One region of the Paenibacillus sp. PSB04 genome, then DNA from elsewhere that is predicted to be linked to it. Evidence: predicted binding sites of a transcription regulator. Region 1 holds the regulator's gene; each other region holds the start of a gene.
What was found. Region 1 encodes Rex, which represses fermentation and respiration genes when NADH is low (regulators of the CRP and FNR family bind a similar motif). Its sites were predicted from a motif close to TTGTGAAATATTTCACAA; they were not measured.
Positions count from the first base shown of each region.

Region 2: nadA (quinolinate synthase NadA) is a predicted target of Rex. The motif match lies at 2,520-2,537, and genes of this name have one in related genera.
Region 3: K2F33_RS21190 (nitrate/nitrite transporter) is a predicted target of Rex. The motif match lies at 2,050-2,067, and genes of this name have one in related genera.

Region 1 is NZ_CP081301.1:4,023,488-4,027,771, forward strand. It holds gene dinG (ATP-dependent DNA helicase DinG) at 1-1,327, shown strand, start outside; gene K2F33_RS18710 (redox-sensing transcriptional repressor Rex) at 1,444-2,130, shown strand; gene K2F33_RS18715 (amidohydrolase) at 2,084-3,418, shown strand; gene K2F33_RS18720 (cell wall elongation regulator TseB-like domain-containing protein) at 3,460-3,978, shown strand.
Region 2 is NZ_CP081301.1:1,400,704-1,404,987, forward strand. It holds gene ftsH (ATP-dependent zinc metalloprotease FtsH) at 52-2,172, shown strand; gene nadA (quinolinate synthase NadA) at 2,614-3,552, shown strand; gene nadB (L-aspartate oxidase) at 3,592-4,284, shown strand, end outside.
Region 3 is NZ_CP081301.1:4,574,236-4,578,519, reverse strand. It holds gene moaA (GTP 3',8-cyclase MoaA) at 1-391, opposite strand, end outside; gene K2F33_RS21190 (nitrate/nitrite transporter) at 435-1,988, opposite strand; gene K2F33_RS21185 (response regulator transcription factor) at 2,149-2,796, opposite strand; gene K2F33_RS21180 (sensor histidine kinase) at 2,793-3,878, opposite strand; gene K2F33_RS21175 (GAF domain-containing protein) at 3,875-4,284, opposite strand, start outside.

The DNA of each region.
Region 1 (4,284 bases):
GCTGCTTCAATCGTCGGCCTATGAGCAGGCCGGTGAATGGACCGCCGTTATCGACCGGATGAGCGAGGATTTGGTCGATGTCAAAGAGCACTGGGACAAGCTGAGCGAATTGCTCTTCAGCCTGCTTCCGGAACGGAGCGACGCTGCTCCCGGCGACGGCGGCCAGTATACGCTGCGCCTTCAGCCGGGGAAAAAGCCGAAAGAGTGGGAGACGCTGGCGGCGCTCGAAAACCAGATCTTTGTCACGGTAGGGGAAATCGTCCGCAAAGGTGAAAAGATGCTGGCCGAATACAAGGAGGAGCAGGATGATTACGGTTCCGACAGCCTGATCACCGATATCGGCGGGCTGCTCAAGGACCTCAGCTCCGAGCGGGAGAATCTCCGCTTCTTTATGACGCTGAACGACGAAACCGTCGTGTACTGGATGGAAGCGAGCGGCCATTTCCGCAGCAAATCGCTCCAGCTGTACGCTGTTCCGGTTGACGTCAGCAAGCAGCTCAAGGAACTGTTTTTTGATAAGAAAAAGAGCGTCATCCTGACGTCCGCCACCTTATCCGTAGATAAATCGTTCCAGTATATGATCGATAACCTCGGACTGCAGGAGGACCAGGACAGCGGACGCCTTGTGACGGTCCAGCTTCCGTCCCCGTTCCGGTACAGGGACCAGGCGCTGCTCGTCATTCCGCGGGATTTTCCAAGCGTGAAGGGAAGCGTCGGGGACGCCCTGTTTGTCGAAACGCTGGCCCGCTCACTAGCGGACGCCGCGATCGCGACCCACGGCCGGATGCTGGTGCTGTTCACCTCATACCGCATGCTGCGCCAGGTATACGAGCCGCTGAAAGAAGCCCTTGCACAAAGCGACATCGCCGTGCTTGGACAGGGCGTAGACAGCGGCAGCCGCACGAAGCTGATCCGGCGGTTTACGGACAGCAGCGCTTCGGTGCTGCTTGGAACGAGCAGCTTCTGGGAAGGCGTGGACATCCCGGGTGAAGCGCTGACGTGCCTGGCCATCGTCCGGCTCCCGTTCCAGCCGCCGAACCATCCGCTGGTGGAAGCGAAGAGCGAGCTGCTGCAGCGCCAGAAGAAGAACCCGTTCATGAAGCTGTCGGTCCCGCAGGCCGTCATCCGCTTCAAGCAGGGCTTCGGGCGGCTGGTCCGCACCGCCCACGACCGGGGCATCGTCATCGTATACGATACGCGTGTCATCGAATCGTATTACGGGAAGTACTTCCTGTACTCGCTGCCTGGACCGAAAATGGAGCATATGCAGACAGACCAGATGGTTCCGCGCATCTCTGAATGGCTTCATCAGGACGGTGTGTCTTAAATGAGTCCATTAGATAGAATGAACTAAAGCGGTTAGAACAGGAAGTTCAATGCACAACTTTAGTTCAATCTATATAACCAAATAAATATTCAAGCCGTTCAATAGGGGGAACATGCATGAAATCGGAGAAAATATCCGAGGCGGTTGTCCGCAGATTGCCTATATATCTTAGATATCTAAATGAGCTGAACAAGCGGGAGGTGGCCACGGTCTCCTCCCAGGAGCTCGGGCAGAAGCTGGATCTCAACCCGGCGCAGATCCGCAAGGATTTGGCGTATTTCGGGGATTTTGGCCGTAAGGGGATAGGGTATGACGTGTCCTATCTCATCGAGAAGATCCGTCAAATTCTGAATTTGGACCAGCAGATCAACGCGGTGCTGGTCGGAGCGGGGAATCTTGGTCAAGCTTTGTCCAACTATAACTTTTACCTGAAGGAGAATATGAAGATCGTGGCCGTGTTTGACGCCAATCCGTCCAAAATCGGCACGCGGATCAACACCTTGACGGTACAGGCCATGGATGAGCTGAAAGAAACGATACAAAGCAAAAATATCCGGATCGGGATCATTACCGTCCCGGATTTCGAAGCGCAAAACGTCGCCGATCAGCTGATTGCGGCCGGGATCGAAGCGATTCTGAATTTTGCGCCGACGATTCTGAAGGCGCCGGCTAGCATCCGGATCCATGCCGCCGATTTTACGACGGATTTGCTCAGCCTGGCTTATTATTTGAACAACGGAAAGGACGACACGGAAGATGACGGACAATTTGAAGAGCTCCAGCAGCCGGAGCGCCAATCCTAAATGGGCCATCAAGAACGGCAGCTTTGCCGTTTTGCGGCCGGAGCAGCCGGTATTGCACGGCTGGATGGTCATTGAGGGCGACCGCATCACCTATATCGGTGAAGATGAGCCGCAGCTGGAGGAAGGCGTACAGGTCGTCGACGGCACGCATTTATTTTTTATGCCGGGCCTGATCAACACCCATGGACATACCGCCATGTCGCTGCTGCGAGGTTACGGAGATGACATGGTGCTCCAGGAATGGCTGCAGGAAAAAATGTGGCCGATGGAAGCGAAATTCACGTCCAGTGACGTCTGCTGGGGGACTTCGCTGTCCGTGCTTGAAATGCTGAAGGGCGGCACGACGACGTTCCTCGATATGTACGATCATATGGATCAGGTGGGCAAAGTGGTGACTGAATCCGGCATGCGCGCTGCCCTGACCCGGGGTGTCATCGGTCTGTGCCCGGAGGATGTGCAGCGGCACAAGCTGAACGAAGCCATTCAGTTCGCCAAGGACTGGCACGGGCAGGCAGACGGCCGGATCACGGCAATGATTTCTCCGCATGCCCCGTACACATGCCCTCCTGATTTTATCGAGAAGTTCGTTCAGGCGGCGCATGACCTGGATCTGCCGATGCATACGCATATGTCGGAGACCAAGGCGGAAGTGGAGCAGAACGTACGCGATTATGGAACGCGTCCGGCGATTCATTTGGAGAAGCTCGGCATGTTCTCACGGCCGACGATTCTGGCACACGCGGTCCATTTAACAGACGAGGAAATCGACATTTTGGCGAAGCATCACGTGACGGTATCACACAACCCTGGCAGCAACCTGAAGCTGGCGAGCGGTGTGGCCCGCGTTACCGACATGATGCAGGCAGGCATTACGGTTTCCCTGGGAACCGACAGTGCGGCGAGCAACAACAATTTGGACATGTTTGAAGAAATGCGCCTTGCCGCTTTGATACATAAGGGCGTCTCGGGAGATCCGACGGCGGTTCCCGCGGCGGAAGCACTGCGTATGGGCACGATCTACGGAGCCCAATCCTTGTTCCTGGAGGGAGTCGGTGCACTTGAGGCCGGGATGAAGGCGGATTTTATCGCGGTGAATACGGATCAGGCTCATTTTCTGCCGCGTACGGACTTCATTTCACACGTCATTTATTCGGCCAGCGCGAAGGACGTTGAGCATGTCTGGGTGGACGGGAAGCAGGTCGTGAAGCACGGCAGCTGTCTCACCCTGGACGAGGAACGCATCCGCAGGGAAGCCCAAGCGGCTTTTGAAGGTCTTCTCTCCCGATAAGACCGGGATGATTAGCTCACCTTTCAGAAAGGAAGTTCAGGTTGAAGAACAAGAAAAAATGGATCTTTCTCGGCATTGTCGCCCTGCTGCTGATCATTTTCGGCGCTTACCGTTATTTTATTTACGTGCTGCAGGATCAATGGAGCGAAAAGGACACCGCTATTGCCAAAGCGAAGCAGGAAGCCGGAATCGTGTCGGTCGCCGATGCCCAAAAGTCGGTGTGGGACCAGAACAGCATCTACTGGGTCGTGGAAGGGACGAACAAGACAGGCCAGGAGGTCATGGTCTGGGTGCAGTTCACCGATCAGGGAAAACCCAAGGAAGGCCAGAATACCGTACATCAAGAGCTTTTGAGCAGCGGTATGTCCAAAGAGAAGATGAAGGCCAAAATCAAAAGCACCATTCCCGGCATCAAAGACATGCGCCTCGTACCGGGTGTTTATAACGGAGAATACGTATGGCAGCTGTTCTACAAGGTGAAAGATCACTATTACTATCAATTTTACCGGTTCAGCGACGGAGCGGAAATCGGCAGCCCGTTCACGCTGCCCAATCGATGATTATGTTTAAACGGCCATATCATGCAGAAAGAACCTCATCCTCAAATGGGGTTCTTTGGCTTACAAAGGATAATATTTAAAATATATTCACACTTTACCTTCGATTTAGTATATACAATGTGATATACTCTTATTTGTATTGAAGAGATATATATGACGAACAGCCCGGATTGTACTATAATTAGAGGATAGCGTTTTTCAGTAAAATTCAGCAGCCCGCTTCAGCTTGGAACAAGATTTTTCTGCTCTTTATTGAAAAACATGGTATATAGAAGTGCGGTCAGATGCGTGTATCTAACGAAGAGA
Region 2 (4,284 bases), 2.6 Mb from region 1:
GTCAGACAGGCTATGGTAAAATAATTAAAGTGTTTTGAGAGGAGGTAGGGGATGAATCGGTTCATCCGGAATTCTGGTTTTTATTTGATTCTTTTTTTAGTTGTGGTGGGCATAGTCCAGTTTGTCAGCAACAGCGGTGAATCTGCTGACAGCCCTAGATACGATCAATTGCGCCAGCAAATCGCTGCTGGTAACGTATCGGAAATTACGGTTCAATTCGACGGTTACGCCTATCTGGTAACCGGTAAATATAAGAATAAACCGGCCGACGTTAAATCAGAGAATTTCTCGACCTACACTCCGGCTACAGATGCTGCAATCGAAGAGCTGGTAGCTGCCAGTGACAAAACCGGCATGAAATTCACCCAGAAGAAGATGGAAGGCGAAAGCGTCTGGCTGACGCTGCTCTCTTCCCTGATTCCTTTGGTTATTATGTTTATTCTCTTCTTCTTCCTGTTCAATCAAGCGCAGGGAGGCGGGGGCAAGGTTATGAACTTCGGCAAGAGCCGCGCCCGCCTATATAATGAAGAGAAGAAAAGGGTTACCTTTGAGGATGTTGCGGGAGCTGACGAAGAGAAGCAGGAGCTTGTCGAAGTCGTTGAGTTCCTGAAGGATCCGCGGAAATTTGCCGCAGTAGGTGCCCGTATTCCTAAAGGGGTTCTCCTCGTAGGCCCTCCAGGTACAGGTAAAACCCTCCTCGCCCGCGCTGTAGCGGGTGAAGCCGGAGTTCCGTTCTTCAGTATTTCCGGTTCGGACTTTGTGGAAATGTTCGTCGGGGTCGGTGCATCCCGTGTGCGTGACTTGTTCGAGAACGCCAAGAAAAACGCACCATGTATTATCTTCATTGACGAGATTGACGCCGTAGGTCGTCAGCGCGGTGCCGGACTTGGCGGCGGGCATGACGAACGCGAACAGACGCTGAACCAGCTCCTCGTTGAGATGGACGGTTTCGGCGGTAACGAAGGCATCATCATCGTGGCTGCAACGAACCGTGCCGACATCCTCGACCCCGCGCTTCTGCGTCCAGGCCGTTTTGACCGTCAAATTACGGTCGATCGTCCAGACGTGAAAGGCCGCGAGGCAGTACTGAAGGTTCATGCACGCAACAAGCCTCTGACCAAAGACGTCAAGCTGGATGTTGTGGCTAAACGTACGACAGGTTTTACCGGCGCCGAGCTGGAGAACCTGATGAACGAAGCGGCGCTGCTTGCTGCACGCCGTAACCGTAAAGACATCTCCATGCGAGAAGTTGATGAAGCGATTGACCGTGTCATCGTCGGTACCGAGAAGCGCAGCCGCGTGATCAGCGACCGGGAGAAGCGGATTGTCGCTTACCACGAAGCCGGCCACACGATTGTGGGCTACTTCTTGGAGCATGCCGATATGGTACACAAGGTAACGATCATTCCGCGCGGACGCGCCGGCGGATATGTCATCATGATGCCGAAGGAAGACCGGATGCTTGTGACCAAGCAGGAGCTGCTTGATAAGGTGACGGGTCTCCTGGGCGGCCGGGTCTCCGAGGAACTGTTTATCGGTGAAATCGGAACAGGCGCATACAGCGACTTCCAGCAGGCTACGGGGATCGTCCGCAGCATGATTATGGAATACGGTATGAGCGAGAAGCTTGGACCGCTTCAGTTCGGGTCCTCGCAAGGTCAGGTATTTCTGGGCCGTGACCTCGGTCACGAGCAGAACTACAGTGATTCGATCGCTTATGAGATCGACCAGGAAATGCAGCGCATGACAAACGAGTGCTACGAGCGGGCGAGAGACCTGCTGACCAAGTACTCGAAAGAGGTTCACCTCATCGCGAACACGCTGCTTGAGAAGGAGACGCTAGAGCTTGAACAGATCAAGGAACTGATCGAGCAAGGTTATCTTTCTGAAGACGGCCCGAAAGAGGGCGGAAGCGGAAATGATGAAGGTTCCTCCGAACATGGCGCCCCTGTCATCGACAACGTCGGTGACGTGCGTGTACGCATTCAGGGCAAGGATAATACCAGCCTGCCAACGGAAGAAATTCCGAACGATGTTCCATCCAACTTGCCGAATGACCCGCCAAGCGATATCAACACGGATACGCCGGGCGACATTCCAAATAACAATGATGGAACGAATGAGAATCCAGGTTCGGGCAACGGCGGAACACCGCCGGAATCCAGATCCTAATCCCAATGCAACAACAGCCCGGAGACGGTTAGCCGTCCCCGGGTTTTTTGTGTCGTTTGCCAGGAAATAAGAGCGGCGGACATTTGAGGTGTTCAAGCATTAAAGCCGACAGCGTTCCGCCTTAACTCTGTTGCACCAGTTAATTTTTTTTGAGGCATAGTAGCGATTGGGGCGGCTGCAAGCTCCAAACAGAAGCGAGGCGGCCTAATCGGACGGAATCGAGCGGGAAGCTTTGTTTTCTTCCGGCTAGATAGCATATAAAGATCATTTTAGTCAATTGACAGTATCGTGAACCTTGTGTAAATTAGTTGATAAACAAGATGGTCTCGAGGTTGCAACGGGCAACTTTGGGAGAATTTTCACAAACTATTCATGATGTTATGAGGTTATGAAGCCATCAACCGGGTAAAATCATGGGATTTCAGAGGGAGTGGGTTACTGGTGGAAGCTCTGGCACTGGAGCATAAGCAGGAACAAAAGCGGGAACTGACGGAGAAGCTGCTTAAGCTGAAGAAGGAAAGAAACGCCATTATTTTGGCGCATTATTATCAAAGGGATGAAATTCAGGAAGTAGCGGATTTCCGTGGCGATTCCTTCCTGCTTGCCCAGAAAGCGGCTCAAACCGATGCGGAAGTCATCGTCTTCTGCGGCGTTCATTTTATGGGTGAAAGCGCTAAGATTCTGGCTCCGAACAAAACGGTGCTGATTCCGGATGAGCGTGCAGGCTGTCCAATGGCCGATATGGTCAACGTGGACGGACTCCGCAAACTGAAAGCGCAGCATCCTAACGCCAAAGTCGTTACGTATATCAACTCTTCGGCAGAGATCAAGGCGGAAACGGATATTTGCTGTACCTCTTCCAATGCGGTAAAGGTGATTCAATCGGTCGATTCCGATGAGATCATCTGGGTACCGGACAAAAATTTGGGTCACTATGTGCAGCAGCATACCGACAAGAAGCTCATCATTTGGGAAGGGTACTGCAATACGCATGATATGCTGACGGTAAAAGACGTTGTGGAGATGAAAGCCAAATATCCCGACGCCGAGTTTGTCGTACACCCGGAATGCCGTCCGGAGGTCGTAGCCATGGGCGATTTCGTGGGCAGCACCACGGCGATTTTGGAATACTGCAAAAAATCAAGCAGCAAACAGTTTATCGTCGGAACCGAAGACGGTACCGGATACCAGCTTCGTCTCGATAGCCCGGATAAGGAGTTTCATTTCGCCACCAAGTTTTTGGTATGCCCGAACATGAAGGTGAACAATCTGAAAAAACTGGTGAAGTGTCTGGAAACCATGAAGCCGCAAATCTACGTGCCGCCGGTTGTTGCAGATAAAGCCAGAACTTCTTTAGAGCGCATGTTACAAGTACAGTAGCATGCGCTACTCTTTCTCTTAAGACAGGTGAACAGGCACATGATTCCACAATATCTGGTTGACTTTGATCTGCAGACTTTGCCCCGGACCAAGACGGATGTCATCGTCATCGGCTCGGGCATAGCCGGGTTGTATACGGCGATTCAGGCAAGCAAGGACCGGCACGTCATCATGATCACGAAAAAGGCACTGCTCGAAAGCAACACCCGGTATGCACAAGGGGGGATTGCCGCGGTCATTTCGGAGGATGATTCCCCTCAGTATCACCGGCAGGATACGCTGATGGCGGGTGCAGGGCTGTGTTCGTCCTCCTCGGTGGACCTCTTGGTCAATGAAGGCCCGGAGGGCGTCAAGGAGCTGATCCGGCTCGGCACAACGTTTGACCTGGAGAACGGGGAGCTTGCCCTGACACAGGAAGGCGCGCACAGCCACCGGCGAATTTTGCATGCCAACGGGGACGCGACCGGCTACGAAATTGTCAGAGCGCTGGCGGAGAAGGTTGCGGAGCATGATCATATTGAGGTATGGGAGCATCACTTTGTAATAGACGTTATTACAGAAGACGGCGAGTGCAAGGGAGCACTGGTTCAGCGCCCGGATGGACAGCGGATCTTTGTGCAGGCTAACGCGACCGTGCTTTGTTCCGGCGGCGCGGGACAGCTCTACCGGTACACCACTAATCCGGAAGTGGCCACGGCCGATGGTGTGGCGATTGCCTATCGGGCAGGGGCT
Region 3 (4,284 bases), 550 kb from region 1:
GCGCATCCAGGCTTACATTCACCCGGCGAAGCCCGGCATGATAGAGGCTCTCTGCCTGCCCCCCAAGCAGTAGGCCGTTCGTCGTCAGCCCGATATCATCAATCCCCGGAATAGCAGCAAGCATACGAATGAGCTCGGTAAGTCCACGGCGCAGCAGGGGCTCACCGCCGGTCAGGCGAATCTTTCGGACGCCAAGCAAAGCGTATAACTTAGCTGCCCGTGTAATTTCCTCAAATGACAGCAGCTGCTCCTTGGGCATGAAGGCATAATCATCCCCGAAGATCTCCTTCGGCATGCAGTATGTGCAGCGGAAATTGCATCGGTCCGTCACGGAAATCCGCAGGTCGCGCATCGGTCTAGCCAGCTGATCCAAATGGGGGTTCGCCGCCATGTTTCCTTCCTCCTTCGTATAGCCGTACATGCTTCAGCCCGCTTTATCCTTGCAGCTGCGGACTGCTTTTCAGCTTTGAGCTTCCGCCTCCATAGCGGTCGTTTGTAGGCTTGTTCGTAATATCGCTGAACGTTCCGACATATTGGATAACGTCTCCGGCATCATCTTTAACTGCATTAATGATTAATAACTCTAAATACTCCTCGCCATTTTTTCGACGGTTCCAGATCTCCCCCTGCCAGCTTCCCCGCTCCTTGATTTCCGCCCACATGGTGCTGTAGAAATCACCGGATTGACGGCCGGACTTCAGGATGCTCGGATTTTTGCCGATCACTTCCTCCTCCGTGTAGCCCGTCAGCTTCGTGAATGCCGGGTTCACGGCATGGATCTTTCCGCTCAGGTCCGTCACGAGAATGCCTTGCCCTGTGGAATTGAACACCTCCGAGGAAACGGCCAGTTTATCTTGATAAAACATCCAGACAACGATGACGAGGCTGGCGAGCGCTACCTGGGATAGCGCCATGAACCCGATGGAATACTGCCCGGTCACCGAATGAATGAAGGAAAGCATCAGCGGCGGGAAGAAGCCGCCAAGGCCGCCCATCATGGACACGATCCCGTTCACGATCCCCGCCTGCTTGTTGAAATACAGCGGCACCAGTTTAAAAATGATCCCGTTGCCAAGTCCGGCGCCTACCGCGATGGTTAAGCAACCCACGGTATAGAGGCCGATCGACGGAGAGAACGCCAAGATGATGGCTGCAATCGTAAGTCCGACGAATACACCCATTAACAGGAACAGCGGCTTAAAGCGGTCCGCCAGCCACCCGCCCACCGGCCGCAGGAAGGTCGCCACCACGATGAAACCGGCCGTGCGCATCCCCGCATCCACCTTCGCCAGCTCAAAATTCGTAACCAGGAAGTTGGGAAGGTAAACCGTAAACGCAACGAACGAACCGAAGGTGATGAAATAGAACAATGAAAAATACCACAGCTTATCGTTTTTATAGACGCCTTTGATCTGCTCCATGAGCGGCGTTTTGACCTTCGTTTCTTTGCGGTCACCCAAGAATACGTTCAGCACCGCAAACGCGAGCAGCAGAATTAAATACAGCTGGACGGTACGCTCCCACCCGATTTGCGTAGCAACGACAGGTGCGGCAAAGGTGGTAATGGCTGTACCGACATTGCCCATTCCATAAATTCCATTGACCAAGCCCAGCTTTTCTTTCGAATAATATTTAGGGAGCGAGGTGACACCGACCGAGAAGACGGCTCCTCCGATACCCAAGAACAGGCCGCCGATCACAAGATGCGTAAAGGATGTGGCCGTGCTGATAAAATAAACCGGGAACAGCAGCAGAATAAAGCTTGCGATAAACACGATCCGTGCGCCCAGGACGTTGGCGTAGTATCCCAGCGGCAAACGGAGCACCGAGCCCAGCACCACCGGGATCGCGGTCAGGATCGCCAGCCGGTCCGCCGGGATGGATATGTCCTCCCGAATGAACGGCAGCAATGCGGAAATGATGACCCATACCATAAATCCAAGCACCAAATTCATCGTCTGCAGCGGCAGCTGCGCTTTTTTGATCATTTCAACCACCTTTTCTGAACATGATAAATGGCTGACTTCATTGATCCCCATGCCTTATTGTACGTGACGATATTCACAAAGATAATAGGGAAGTTCCCTGAATTCGTCAGGGGAACTTCCCTATATTCTGTGGCTGGAACACCCGGTATCCTTAAAAATGCTAGAAATCCAGCAGTTTTTTCTTTAGTGCATACTCCACCAGCTCCGGCCGGCTTTTCAGGTTCAGCTTCTCCATAATTTTGGCCTTATGGGCCTCCACCGTTTTGACGGAGACATACAGCTTCTCCGCAATCTCTTTGTTGCCGTAGCCTTTGGCGATGAGCGGCAAAATCTCGATTTCCCGGGGGGAGAGGCTGTTAAACGGATCGTTGTCCGCGCTCTCGCTGTCCTTTTTAATATACTCCCGAACCAGTGACGTGGCCATTTGCGGATGGATGTAGGTTCCTCCCTTGTGCACCATCCGGATGGCCGAGACCAGTTCTTCATCCGGCGCGTTTTTGAGCACGTAACCGGAGGCGCCGTTTTTCAGCACATGGAACAAATAGTCGTCGTCATCATACATGGTGAGGATCAGTATTTTCGTATTCGGAAAATCATTGCTGATCTTGCCCGTGGCAATCAGACCGCTCTCGCCCGGAGGCATGCTGAGGTCCATCAGCAGCACGTCCGGTTGATGCTTGGCTACCATGGCGTAAGCCTCCATGCCGTCAGCGGCCGTCGCGACGACTTCCATATCCTCCTGGTAGTTCAGAATCATGGAAAAGCCGCTCCGGACCACCGCATGATCATCCGCTATGACAATTTTCATCGTGTATCGGTCTCCCTCTCCCTCTCGTTATCCTCTGAACACGGAATGCGCAGCTCCACCTTCGTCCCTCCGCCGATGGCCGAATACAGCATGAACTGGCCGCCGACAAGCTCGGCGCGCTCACGCATCCCGTATAGGCCAAGGCCGGTGCCCTTGGCTTCATTCTCATTCATATTGAATCCTGTTCCGTCATCCTTGACGGTCAGCTGAAGGACCCCGTCCTCTTCGCATAACCGGACATGCACCTCGTCGGTACCGGCGTATTTCAGCGCGTTCAGGACGGCTTCCTGGCATACGCGGTAGACCACGGTCTCGATCTCGCTGCCGTATCGGGCTGCGGACAGCTCCGCCGAGAAATCGACGAGCAGGCCGTAGTTTTTCTCGATCCATTTGAAATGCGAGCGGAATGCCGCTTCCAGTCCCAGGTCATCGAGCGAGGCCGGCCGCAGCTCCACGGATAAATGGCGGATGTCGTCCAGCAGCCGCGTCAGCGACACTTCGGTCTGCTGCAGCTTCTTCAGTACATCTTCGCCAACCTCCATATATTTGACCACGCGCAGGTCCACAAGCGAGCTGAGCAGCTCCTGGGCGACACTGTCATGCAGTTCCCGGGAAATCCGCTTTCGCTCGTCCTCCTGCGCTTTAATGACGTATTTCAGCAGATTCGAGCGCTGGAGCATCTCCTGCGTCTTCTGCTGTTTAGTCAGGTCCAACAGCATGAGCACGCGGATTCCCCGCTCCTCGTCAATGGTATGATAGCTGGCTGCATAAGGGACGACGCCTTCGCCCCGGGTTTGGAGATAGACCTGGAACGAGGAAAAATCCCCTTTCGGATAGTCCAAATAGCATTTGGAGCACGAAATCTGGTCTTTTTCATCCGTGTAGCCCTTGCAGGCCTGGCAGAAGGAATCGTCGACGCCGGACTGCATCCGTTCGATCACGTCGATATCCAAAATGTTCTCCGCGGCCGGGTTCATGGCGACGACGCTGCCTTTTTCATCGATAAAAAAGATCGCCTCCATGCTGTTCGCATACATCTTCTTCAGCAGGTCATTTAAATGTTCATCTGTCATCCGAATCAAGGCTGTCCCACCTCCCCCGCATGAAAAGCGCCAAATTCCCTGCCAAGTCCCTCCTGGAACTGGTCGAAGGCTGCTTGGGTCAGGCGGTTCTCCGCGCGGTAGCCCACCAGCAAGACGCCTTGAACCCGCGCTGCTTCCCACAGCGGGATGGCCCCGAGGCTCTTCAGCTGCTCCGCCACGATGATCGGATAATTGAACAAATCCCGGGATTCGATATCGGTGTTCACATTTTGGATCAGCATCGGCTTGCCGGTTTTGAACACGATGCCCGCAATGCCTTTCCCTGAATGCAGGACAATCCGCTTATAGCGATCGTTCATGTTGCCGGAGGCATATTGCCAGGTCAATACGAATCGGTCCTCAGCCGGCTGAACCAGAGCCAGGGACACGAAATCGAATTGAAACC